4 regions of the Pseudoalteromonas sp. Angola-4 genome follow, and region 1 is predicted to be linked to each of the others. Evidence: predicted binding sites of a transcription regulator. Region 1 holds the regulator's gene; each other region holds the start of a gene.

Region 1 (3,121 bases):
AGTTCTTTTTCTTTTTTTATTGCTAAATCAAGCGGCAGTGAATCGATGGATAAAGGGTGTAATCTGCGTGTTTCTGAAAAACGTTTGATCAGTGTTTGATCATCACTATCTAAATAAAACAGTGTGGGTTTAGCAAAGTCAGGAAGGTACTCGAGAATATCGTTAAATTCGTCTTGTTCTTTGGGAATATTACGAACATCTATGCTAACGGCTATTTTGTCATAGTTATCTGAAACACTTCGCACTAAAGAGGGCAGTAGGTTGACCGGAATATTATCTACGCAATAATAGCCTAAATCTTCAACCACGCGTAAAGCAACCGACTTACCTGAACCAGAACGGCCGCTTATGATAATTAACTCCATTTATAGCCCTTAGTATTTACTACGATTGATCAACAATTACTTGATACAGCTCTGCATCGGTTTTAGCACTACGCAGCTGTTTACAAAATTCTTTGTTGCTCAGTTTATCAGCTATGGTTGCCAGAGTCTTTAGGTGCTGTTGGTTATCGCCATCTGGTACGATGAGTGCAACAAAAATATCAACAGGGCAGTTATCAATAGCATCAAAGTTAACAGGAGTGTCGCTAACAAGTACTAAAGCCAGCGGCTCTTCTACGCCACCCATTCTGCCATGAGGAATGGCGATACCCCGGCCAATACCAGTACTGCCTAGCTTTTCTCTGCTTGCCAGCGCATTAAGAATATCTTGTTGTGGTAAGTAGGGGAGCTTTTCATGAGCAAGCTCACTGATAAACTCTAAAATTCTTTTTTTACTACTAAAAAGGACCGCAGCTTTGCTGCAGTCCTGGCATACTAATGTACTTAATTTCATAATATTAGTGTCTAGCAAGCTTCTCTTTATGTTTTATGACTTGACGATCGAGCTTGTCAATCAACGAGTCTATAGCGGCATACATATCTTGGTGCTCTGTTGAGGCAAATAAATCTGCGCCACTTACATGAATAGTCGCTTCTGCTTTTTGGTTGAGTTTTTCTACATCGAGAATGACATGCACATTGCTAATATGATCTGAGTGCCTTTCTAGCTTTGCAAATTTATTATTTACATAGTCTCTAAGTGAATCAGTTACTTCTACGTGACGACCAGTTAGGTTTAGTTGCATAAGCATTTCCTCTTTGTTTTTTACGTCTTATATCAAACTCTTTCTCTGATTTGACGGTGGAATAGCTAGCGATTCACGGTATTTTGCTATTGTGCGTCTAGCTACTTTAATTCCTTGCTCTGCCAATATATCCGCAATTTTACTATCACTCAATGGTTTAGCTGAGTTTTCCGCGGCAATTAGCTTTTTAATTAGGGCACGTATTGCGGTTGATGAACACTCGCCGCCATTTTCAGTGCTTACGTGGCTTGAGAAAAAATACTTAAGCTCAAATATACCACGTGGTGTATGCATATATTTTTGCGTAGTAACACGCGAAATTGTCGATTCATGCATTTCTACCATTTCAGCAACATCGTTTAAAACCATTGGCTTCATGGCTTCGGGGCCATGTTCAAAAAATGCCTGTTGCTGTTTTACAATACAGTTTGTTACCTTAAGCAGCGTGTCGTTTCTGCTTTCAAGGCTTTTTATAAACCATTTAGCTTCTTGTAAGTGAGAGCGAATAAACTGGCTATCACCACTTGATTTTACGGTACGTGACATAGCCGCGTACTGACTATTTACGCGTATTTTTGGCATGCTATCTGGGTTTAGCTCTACCACCCAGCGGCCTTTTATTTTTTTAACCGACACATCTGGTATCACATACTCCGACTCTTCCCTTACTATTGTATCTGCAGGTTTTGGGTTGAGGGTATGTATTAGGGTCATGACCTCTTTAAGCTCGTCTTCTTTAAGCTTAGTCTTTTTCATTAATGTACGATAGTCGCGTGCCGCTAATAGATCAATGTGATCGGTTAAGATCATTTTAGTTTGTTCTATAAAAGGGGTGTCTTTATCAAACTGGTTTAGCTGAATACACAAGCACTCTTGTAAACTGCGCGCGGCTATACCTACAGGGTCAAATAACTGAATACGCTTTAAAACGGCTTCTATTTCATCAAGTTCAACTTCAACTTCGTCATCGTTTTCTTGGTTAAAGCTCTCTAAAATCTCTTCGCAACTTAGCGTTAAAATACCCGAGTCATCTACAGCTTCTACAATGGCAATAGCAATGGCTTCGTCAGTTGGGCTAAAAGGAGTAAGCTGAAGCTGCCACATTAAATACTCATGTAGCGTTTCAGTAGAGGCACCTTGATAAATAGACTCATCTTCCGGCATTGGGCCTGAGGATGCCGCAGGGGCTGCGCTCATGTACTCATCCCAGGTTACATCCATTGCCATATCATCGCTAACGGTGTCTTTATTTAAAGCTTCGCCACTGTCTTGCTCGTACTCGCTGGTTGTACCGTCAGCCGATGCGCTTACGGTTACATCATCCGTATCTGCTTTTTGTTCATTTTTTCCAGCCGACTCTTCCGTGTAATCTTGCTCTTCTACTTCTAATAGCGGGTTGCTATCAAGTGCTTCTTGTATTTCTTGCTGGAGATCCAATGTACTGAGCTGCAGCAAGCGAATCGCTTGTTGCAATTGTGGAGTCATTGTAAGTTGCTGGCCCATGCGCAGCTGTAATGATTGCCTCATGTATCTCTAACAATCCTTTTATGTTGTTATAATTAATATTAGCAGATGCTTGTAGGTGTGGCTTAAATGTTACAGCCTAAATTGCTCGCCTAAATAAACATCGCGTACAGTTTTGTCATTTAATACGTGTTCTGGGGTGCCAGATGCAATTAGCTCCCCATGAGAAACAATGTAGGCTTTTTCACAAACATCAAGGGTTTCTCTTACATTGTGATCGGTAATTAATACGCCAATGCCACGGTTTTTAAGATGTTCTATTATTTTCTTTATATCTAACACTGAAATCGGATCAACACCAGCAAAAGGCTCATCCAATAAAATAAATTTAGGGTTTGCTGCCAGTGCTCTGGCAATTTCTACACGGCGGCGTTCACCACCAGAAAGCGCCATACCTTGGCTATCGCGAATATGCTGAATACTGAATTCATCAAGTAAGTTGTTAAGCGTTTCTTCTCGCGCGGCTTT
Region 2 (3,121 bases), on a different contig from region 1:
GATTAGAAAAAAAGTCCATTAACTACCTAAAAGTACTACTTACGTTTGACGTTACGCTAACAGTAATTAGTGGGTTAAACAATTGTTGCTCATCATTTATTGTTATAAAGATGTTTTTGGCCTGAACTTAAGTGTTTGACCTTTTGGTCAGTAAAGTTACAATCATTCAACACGTTAAAAACAGCATCGCCATAATGAGCACACAAACAAAGCCAAATAAAAAAGAACTCACCCGAGTAAAAAACCAAACATTAATACTCGATGCCGCCGAGCAATTGTTTTCTCAGCTTGGTTACGATGGCACCAGTATGAGTATGGTTGCCAAAGAAGCAGGCGTTCCTAAGGCCAATATTTTATATTATTTTAAAAGCAAAGACGGCCTATACGAAAACGTAATAGACCGCATTATTGCACACTGGAACTTAGGCTTAGATAACGTAACCCCTGAGGACGACCCTGCGCATGTGTTGTATCACTATATTAAAAGCAAAGTCATACTTGCCGTAAACCAGCCGCTGCAATCACGTTTATTTGCCAGTGAAATACTGCGCGGCGCTCCTTATTTGCAAAACTACTTTAGAACCAACACACGCCCGTGGGTAAAACAAAAGGTAGATGTGTTTCAGGCCTGGATAGATGCAAACAAAATGGATAATGTTGACCCTTACCATTTATTATTTACCATTTGGTCAACTACGCAGTACTACGCCGACTTTCAGGCCGAAGTGTTACTGGTAATGAACAAATTAGAATACGACGAAACCGATGTGGCACAAATAACGCAATCAACTGCCCACATAATTTTAAAAGGTATTGGTTTAAAAATACCTGAGCACAGTGAGGCTTAACCCATGGATAACTTTACCACCCCAGACTTATTTGACGATCACCGCAATAGCGTACAAGTAGCCGACAGCGGCCTGCGCCACTTTGGTAAAAAAACCACATTTAGTGGCCAAGCAGTTACCGTTACCTGCCCAGACGATAACTCGTTTGCCGCCGACATACTGCATGAAAACGGCAAGGGTAAAGTACTGGTTATTGATGGCTTTGCTAGCAAACGCTTTGCTTTTATAGGCGATATTATGGCGGAGCGCGCGTTAAAAAACGGCTGGGAAGGCGTGATTATTAACGGCTGTTGCCGCGACATTGAAATACTTGCCACAATGGATTTACCGGTTATGGCACTGGGCTCTACCCCGCGCAGTACATTAAAGCGTGGCTTTGGAGATAAAAATCAAACAGTGACCATGCTTAGTACCACAATTAACCCTAACGATTGGCTATACGCCGATGTAAATGGCTTAATTATTAGCCCTAACGCATTACTATAAACGCCACACTTGCAACCAAGTTGGTGCAATCACGCACCAACTTGGTTGTTTTCACCTCTAAATTACACCTTCTTTAATACTTATATTTTTATAAATATCTGCTAAACCCCATACAAACCAAACAAAACCTGACCGAACGGACAACTTTATTGCATTTGGCATTGCTTTTGCTTAGCTTTTAGGCAATATAATAGCTAACCGATTAAAAAGCGGATCAGGCTCTGTAAAATAAAAATAAGATGTTACGCAGTGGGCTGAAAAATAATAATAAGTAATTAGTCTTTTTAATCACCCTAAATCTGATTATAACCAGTTGGTCAGATTTACTTTATAACGAGTGGTGATATGAGTACCAAAACACATAATAATTTTACCGGTATTTTTTGTGACCATGGCCCTAACGCATGGCAAACACAAACCCACGGCACACTTGTAAATAAGCGCCTTGCGGTAAAAGATGTATTTGCAGTTAAAGGCGAGCGCAACAGCGCAGGTAACCCAAGCTGGTTTAAAGCAGCAAAACCTGCACAGCAAACAGCAAGTGCCGTAAACAAACTAATGAATGAGGGTTGTCGCTTTACAGGCTTTACCCATACCGATGAGCTGGCCTACAGCTTAGAGGGCAATAACATTCACTATGGTGCAGCACAAAACCCAAAACTTAAAGGCCATGCAAGTGGCGGCTCAAGTATGGGTTCGGCTGCAGCTGTAGCGGCTAACTTAGCCGATATTGGCTTAGGCACTGATACTGGTGGCTCTATTAGAATACCGGCAAGTTATTGTGGCTTATTTGGCATAAGGCCAAGCCATAACGTAATTGAAAAAGATGGCCTAATACCGCTAGCGCCCCCATTTGATACCATTGGCTGGCTTACGCAAAATGCAGAGCTGCTAAGCGATGTAGGCAATGTACTGTTACCAAATCAAGCTATTAATAACGTTGATACTTTAGTTATTTGCGAGCCATTATTTGAGCTGGTTGACCCTGCTTTACAAGCCCCGCTTAAACAACTGCTTGAAAAAACCAAACCTTATTTTAAACACCATAAAGAATTTGAACTGCCTAACAGCAGCTTATTAAGCGAACTGGCTGACAGCTTTAGAATACTGCAAGGGCGAGCAATCGCAAAAACGCATAAAGATTGGCTTCAATTGCCAGGGCAACTTCCCCAGTTTGCTCCGGCAATTGCGGCACGTTTTAACATGGCGCTTGCTCTAACCGCCCAAGAAGAACAAGAAGCACTAAATGTACAAACCCAATGGCAAACACTAATCGCTAAAAACCTAAACACAAACAGTTGTTTATTTTTGCCAACCACACCCACAACTGCACCTAAATTGGGCGCCGACACAAGCGCCTTACGTATGCAAATAATCACCTTATCGGCCATTGCGGGCTTGAGCCGCTCGGCGCAAGTACACTTACCATTGGCTAATTTAGAAAATGGCCACCCGTATGGGTTTTCATTAATGATGAGCCACGGCAACGATAAAAGCCTACTTGCCTGCGTACAACAATTAGCTGCCCACTTTAAACAGGACACACTTGCATGAGCACACACAACATTGCCTTTACTGCCCCGCATTTTGCAGCAACCGAGGCAGGCACCTTAATACTAAAACAAGGCGGTACAGCCACCGAAGCCATGGTAGCGGCAGCGGCTGCTATTAGCGTGGTATATCCACATATGAACTCAATTGGCGGCGACAGTTTTTGGCTTATTGATAACCCAAACCAAAGTATACCCACTGCCATTGATGCCTGCGGGCGCGCACCAAACGATATA
Region 3 (3,121 bases), on a different contig from region 1:
ACTTACGCGGTTTGCATCAATGTATTTTTCCATTTCACGTCGTGAGCCTACCCCTGCACGGGCTAGGACTTTTTGTAACTTTTCACCTTGAATACTCATTCGGATGGTTCTCTCACAGAAGGATCACTTAATAACTGGTTTATTTTACTTTCCTGTTGCGCTGGCAATGCAGGGAGTTCATCTAAACCGGTTAACGAAAAATAATCTAAAAATAATTTTGTTGTTGCATAAAGCGCTGGTTTACCAGGTACTTCTTTATGCCCTACTACTTTAACCCACTCTCGCTCAAGGAGGGTTTTAATAATTGCTGTTCCGGTTGTTACGCCTCGTACTTGCTCTATTTCACCACGCGTTATTGGTTGCCTGTAGGCAATTAACGACAATGTTTCTAGTAGTGCGCGAGAGTACTTAGGTGCCCGTTCTTGCCATAAATTACTAAGCCAAGGGCTTAAACTACTACACGCTTGAAAGCGATAGCCACTGCCTACTTCAACTAGCTTAATGCCACGTGTTTGATAGTGGGTATGTATAGCGTCTATCGCAGTGTTAATTCGTGACATAGAAATAGCTAAATCAGCCAATACAGTATCTTTTAAGTGGCGTTTGCTAACAGGTTTGTCTGCGACAAATATAGCCGCTTCAATGATCTCAATTAATTGTTCATCACTAATTCGACGACCCACCATAATATTTTGCTTTGCCCTTTAAAATACGTAGCCATCTATTATGACAGAACATCGCAAAAGGGGGAAAATATATCTGCTTTTAAAACAAATTAAATGCACAAAAAAGCCAGCAATTAATGCTGGCTCTTATGTGTAGCGTATTTAGCTAATATTAGCTATTTTTATAATGCTTTAGTGCATCATCTTCAGCAACGGCTTTGCCGTATTTGCTAATGTAGCCTTTAAACTCACCTTTACTGATGCGTTTATCATTGTTGCCATCCATGTAACCAAAATGGTTTGAAATATCATCATCGTCAGCTTCTTCTACTGAGATGTAACCATTTTTGTCGTTATCTAAACTTCTAAAATCATTTTCGATTTTATCAAATTTAGCTATCTTAGCCTTAAATGCCGACTCACTTACTTCGCTATCAGTCGCTACCTTACCGGTATTTAACTGCATGTAAGTGTTAAATTCTTTACGACTGATCTCGTTATCCATATTGGTATCAATATTTGAAAAGTGGCCCCAGATGCTATCGTCATCTGCTTCTACTTTTGAAATATAACCATCACTGTCGTTATCTAAACTTGCAAAATCGCTATCGATTTTTTCAAGGCCTTGGTTTGAGGCACATGCGGCTAAACTTAACGAAGCTAAAATAGTTGTTGCGAGTGTTAACTTTTTCATAAGACGTATCCTTGTAGTTAGTAAATGTCACTTTAACTAATACAAGTCCAATGCCAAAGTGCACAAGCCGCCAACAATCAATAAGTTACGTGAGTTTAGATTATTTTATATACATTAATCAATTACTTAGCTTTGCAATGATTGCTGCATACCTTGTAATTTTTGCAAAAAAATACCCAGTACAAACTGGGCATTATTTTAATCTACAAGTTACCGCGCAATTAGATTGCTGCGTTTTGGTAACGCTTTACAAATTCAGTTACGTTTTGTCCGTTACACTTTAACGAGTTTAAGTTACCAATTTTTTGGCGAACAGGCGCAAGGCCTTGCTTTAACGCTGTGATACATAACTGTGTTTCTTGGTGTGTATCTTTTGCAAACACTTCAACTTTTGATTCAGCAGCTTGGTTAGACGTTACTTTTTTAGCAATGTCGCGAATATCTTGACCATTACATAAAACACTTTTAGAAAAACGCGATAAGTATACACCGTGTTGTGCTGCTTCTTTACGCGCTACGCTAAAGCCTTCATTTGCACTTAATACACATAATTTAGATTCAAGTTTATTATCTTGGCTAAAGTAAGTGTTGCTTTTTGCTGATACAGACGCAGAGGCTAATAAAGCAGTAGCTAAAAGTAATTGTGTTTTCATGAGAGAGATCCTATTTGAACGGCTAAACAAGTAATTTTTGCGCATTATATATTCAATAATTACGAGATCAATTGAATTTTTTATTTATTTAAATAATTAATAAAGCATTTACAATGTTTAAACTTTACGCACCAATTGATCAACATTTACGCAGCTATTTTCTCATTTCGATCATGTTATGTAGGCTTATTTGCTGATACAATTTAGTTATAAAAACAGAGTCTAATTAAAGGTAAATTTTATGAAGGTTATTTCTTTCAATATCAATGGTCTGCGAGCTCGCTTACACCAGTTACAAGCAATTATAGATAAACACCAGCCAGACATTATTGGTTTGCAAGAAATTAAAGTTCATGATGAGGCGTTCCCTCTCGAGGACGTACAAAAAATGGGTTACCACGTTTATTTTCATGGTCAAAAAGCGCACTACGGTGTGGCAATGTTATGCAAAAATGAGCCTAAATCGGTCTTAAAAGGTTTTGCCAGCGACACTGAAGAAGCACAAAAACGCATGATAAGTGTGACAGTTGAGCAAGAAAATGGCCGCGACCTAACAGTAATGAATGGTTATTTCCCACAAGGCGATAATATAAATCACGAAACAAAATTCCCTTATAAGCGCCAGTTTTACAAAGATTTAATGTCCCATTTAGAAACAAACCACACGCCCGATGAAGACGTTATCGTTATGGGCGATATCAATATTTCGCCTACCGATTTAGATATTGGTATTGGTGAAGTAAACGCTAAACGCTGGCTTAAAACAGGTAAGTGCTCGTTTCAACCAGAGGAGCGCGAATGGCTTGCTAAATTATTAAATTGGGGCTTTAAAGATACCTTCAGAGAGCAAAACCCTGATACAAGCGACAAATACTCGTGGTTTGATTATCGCTCTAAAGGGTTTGTGGATAATCGTGGCCTACGTATTGATGTTGTACTTGCTACCCATGCCCTTGCCGAGCGCTGTATTGATACCGGCATAGATTACGAATTACGCGGCATAGAAAAGCCCTCTGACCATGCCCCTATTTGGTCAACTTTTAAATAATTGCTATGTTAACGCTTAAAATGCAAGGGCTACTTTGGGCCCTTGTTTTAATTATTACCTT
Region 4 (3,121 bases), on a different contig from region 1:
AGATTGTGCCGCATGAGCATAAAAATTAGGTGTGAGTGAAGCGGCTATAAAAAGTGCCAAATATGAATGTTTCAAAAGGGTTCTCATTTTGGTTAGTGTGAATGTGGCAATAAAGACCTGCAGCTTTGTGAATAACTTTCAGTAAATATTAATTCTTTTTGTTTTTTAGAATGAAACGTTAAAAGTTTAGCACATTGCTCAAAAGCGTTATTCAGTTTTAGGCACTATGTTTTTGTTTTACAAATACTGTAGTTAGTTATTGCCATGATAAGGTCGTAATTTATAAATAGCGGTTTTATACGCAAACAAACGCAAAGCAGGGCACAGAATTTATTAAAAAATTATACATTAAGATGAAATAAAATATGTGTTGAGCGGTCTTGCTAGTTTCAACATTAAATTATTTAGTTTTAAGGAAATTTTATGACTGGTACAACAGGTACTGACTTTCAAAATCGTTTGCAGTGGTCGCTTTTTTCGCTACGCCTAGGCGTATTTATTGTAATGATTATGTGGACGTTTGATAAGTTTGTTAACCCTGGGCATAGCGCACGAATTTTTGAGCATTTTTATGGTATTAGCGGCTCTACAGATGTGGTTGCTTATGTACTGGGGGCGTTACAGCTTATTTTAGTGTTGGCTTTTTTAGTGGGTATTAAAAAGCGCCTTACTTATGGCGTTATATTTGTAATGCACGGCCTTTCTACGCTTTCATCTTATAATCAGTATATTGATGGCTTTAATAACTTATTGTTTTTTACAGCGTGGCCAATGTGGGCAGCGTGTGTTGCACTGTATGTGTTACGCGAGCAAGACGTTAAATTTACCATTAAGTAGCGCTGCAAAAAAATGGTTATAAGCCATACGGCTTATAACCAATAAGTACACAAGGGAGTGTATGGAAGTCGGTTTAATTAATAACTAATGCATGGCATCGTTATACTGTTTAGCTAGGCTTTCTTTTTGTCCTTCGGTTAGGGCTTTACCCGCTAATTGAAATACTTCATGTTCTTCTTCACTTAAATGATGATGCACTAAATGGTGCAATTTTTTAGCTGCAACTAACCAAGCAGATGAGCTCATTTCGGTGTCTTCAAGTTGTTCTATTAATTCGTCAATTTCATGGTGTTCAGCAACACTGTGGCGTGCTTTTTCGTGCGTTAAATCGTCAAACATGAGTGGGTTATAAAAATAACGCTCTTCAAATTTTGCGTGATCTTCTAATTCGGTTTTTAGTTCGTCCATTAGCTTGTGGCGCTGCTGCGTATCGCCGTGCGTTTGAATAAGGGCATCTACTAACTCGCGTTGTTTATCGTGGTCGTGACGTAGCGCTTCAAAAATATTCATAACTCTTTCCTTGCTGTAATTGCTTTATAAACTTTTAAAAGCAAGCGCAGTGCCAAATTTTAATGTGTTGATATAATTGACTTTAATGTACTTTTGGCTGGTTTGGATGGAGTTGCTCTGTAACTTTTACACATAAACAGCTGCAATTTTTTCAGATTAAAAGAGGTGATTGCTTTTGACGCTACATAAGCTTACATATTTTTACTGGTTGGGTATTTTATTGAGATGGTAAAGTAGCGCATTATTTGGGTACAAGCTGTACATACTTGCCTTACCTATATTTTTATAAAACTTTAGATATTAGGATAGTTTAAGGATGAACTTAAAAAGCCCCACTACAGCATTATTACTGTGCGCGTTATTAAGTGCATGTAGTACAGCCGAGCATTCTGAACGACGTGTATGCATACAAGAGGCAGAAATGACTGAGCTAAATGGCGCTAAAACAAGCTCAGAGGTTTACAATGAATGTGTAAGCGCTCAAATAAAAAAGGATGCTAAAGGCGACACTTTTTTTGATGAAGTTGGTGTGTTTTTTATTGATCTACTTGTTTTAATAGCCGACTAAGTAAGCAAACTTACAGCTATAATTTAAAGCACAAGGGTGCGTAAAATAGGATTGAATATGAAAGCGTTTTTAATTGTATTTTCATTGTGTATATTTTTAACTGGCTGTGCGGCAAAGCCTTATGCGGGCTCTGCACAATGTATGGAGCAAGCTGATATAGCTTATGAAACCAATATACATAAAATGAGCCGCTAAATAATGAATGCAAAGCTACAAAAGTAAATACGCCTAATAAAGAGTTTGAGAATCATAGTATTGTTGATAGAAGTCTTTTACAGCTAATTGTTAGTTTTTTAAACGGTATATTTAGATAATTAAAATACAATTAAACAAGGTATGTATGCATGAAGAACTAAAAGCAAAAATTATAGCTGTGTGCGATAAAAAAATAGCAGCCAAAGGCGAAAACGTAGGCCTTTCTTTTTACGCTTTTTTTGCAAATAAAAATACGGATCCTGAGCTGTTGATGCAAGCCGCTACGTGGTGGATACACACCCATAAGTTAGATCACTTTGAAAAAGCGATAAAAATAAAACAAATGATTATTGAAGGCGACTAATAACGTATATTTACGCGATTGCTATTTGGTTTCTACCATTTTCTTTTGCTTTATAGAGTTGTTGGTCTGCACGTTTAATTAGCTCGCTAAGTGAGTCGCTTTTAGCATGACTTATTGCCACACCAGCACTAAAGGTGACGTGTGTTTTACTTGGCAATGCCTCAATATGACTGCAGTACTGCGCTAACTTATTTTCAAGATTTTCAAAAAAGTTGTTTATTTTATCGCGACTTTGCGTTTTTAAAACGAATAGCCACTCTTCGCCGCCATAGCGGCCAAACTTATCGTTAGTACTTAGTGTGTCTTTTGCTGCTTGAGCAAATTTTATAAGTACTAAATCTCCTATATCGTGGCCAAATTTGTCGTTAATAGCTTTAAAGTAATCTAAATCGACAATGGCTATTGCTAGGCTCTGCTGGGATAAACACTCATTTGCTTTTTGCAAAATGCCACGCCGATTTAAGCTGTTAGTTAGGTAGTCGGTTAATGCTATAGCATGGTATTTTTTACGTTGGCGCATTTGGCGGTAAAATAAAAATAACGACACGATGACCAAAATAAAGGCAATTGAGGCACTTAAGCGGTAGTGTTTAGAAATCTGTGTCATTTCAGTATTATTAAGAAAACAGGAGTGACACATGACTCAA

The links. The regulator sigma-54, encoded in region 1, starts transcription at its own class of promoters, with help from an activator protein. The targets are predictions, from matches to a motif close to GTTGGCACGNNNNTNGNNT.
Region 2: a site for sigma-54 is predicted at 1,489-1,507, ahead of PSH48_RS07900 (amidase family protein). Genes of this name have one in related genera too.
Region 3: a site for sigma-54 is predicted at 1,399-1,417, ahead of PSH48_RS08805 (EF-hand domain-containing protein). Genes of this name have one in related genera too.
Region 4: a site for sigma-54 is predicted at 1,386-1,404, ahead of PSH48_RS08100 (hemerythrin domain-containing protein). Genes of this name have one in related genera too.

Annotation. Positions count from the first base shown of each region.
Region 1 is NZ_JAQREK010000009.1:62,336-65,456, forward strand. Features, by position in the region: gene rapZ (RNase adapter RapZ) at 1-365, opposite strand, end outside; gene PSH48_RS11840 (PTS sugar transporter subunit IIA) at 385-837, opposite strand; gene hpf (ribosome hibernation promoting factor) at 842-1,129, opposite strand; gene PSH48_RS11850 (RNA polymerase factor sigma-54) at 1,157-2,656, opposite strand; gene lptB (LPS export ABC transporter ATP-binding protein) at 2,726-3,121, opposite strand, start outside.
Region 2 is NZ_JAQREK010000004.1:223,628-226,748, reverse strand. Features, by position in the region: gene yddG (aromatic amino acid DMT transporter YddG) at 1-19, opposite strand, end outside; gene PSH48_RS07910 (TetR/AcrR family transcriptional regulator) at 195-848, shown strand; gene PSH48_RS07905 (putative 4-hydroxy-4-methyl-2-oxoglutarate aldolase) at 852-1,334, shown strand; gene PSH48_RS07900 (amidase family protein) at 1,680-2,888, shown strand; gene PSH48_RS07895 (gamma-glutamyltransferase family protein) at 2,885-3,121, shown strand, end outside.
Region 3 is NZ_JAQREK010000005.1:158,766-161,886, forward strand. Features, by position in the region: gene rluB (23S rRNA pseudouridine(2605) synthase RluB) at 1-99, opposite strand, end outside; gene scpB (SMC-Scp complex subunit ScpB) at 96-686, opposite strand; gene PSH48_RS08805 (EF-hand domain-containing protein) at 838-1,359, opposite strand; gene PSH48_RS08810 (exonuclease III) at 1,581-2,012, opposite strand; gene xthA (exodeoxyribonuclease III) at 2,254-3,060, shown strand; gene PSH48_RS08820 (energy-coupling factor ABC transporter permease) at 3,066-3,121, shown strand, end outside.
Region 4 is NZ_JAQREK010000004.1:272,753-275,873, forward strand. Features, by position in the region: gene PSH48_RS08090 (TonB-dependent receptor) at 1-75, opposite strand, end outside; gene PSH48_RS08095 (hypothetical protein) at 424-837, shown strand; gene PSH48_RS08100 (hemerythrin domain-containing protein) at 922-1,347, opposite strand; gene PSH48_RS08105 (hypothetical protein) at 1,664-1,915, shown strand; gene PSH48_RS08110 (hypothetical protein) at 1,973-2,110, shown strand; gene PSH48_RS08115 (DUF6500 family protein) at 2,256-2,474, shown strand; gene PSH48_RS08120 (GGDEF domain-containing protein) at 2,485-3,081, opposite strand.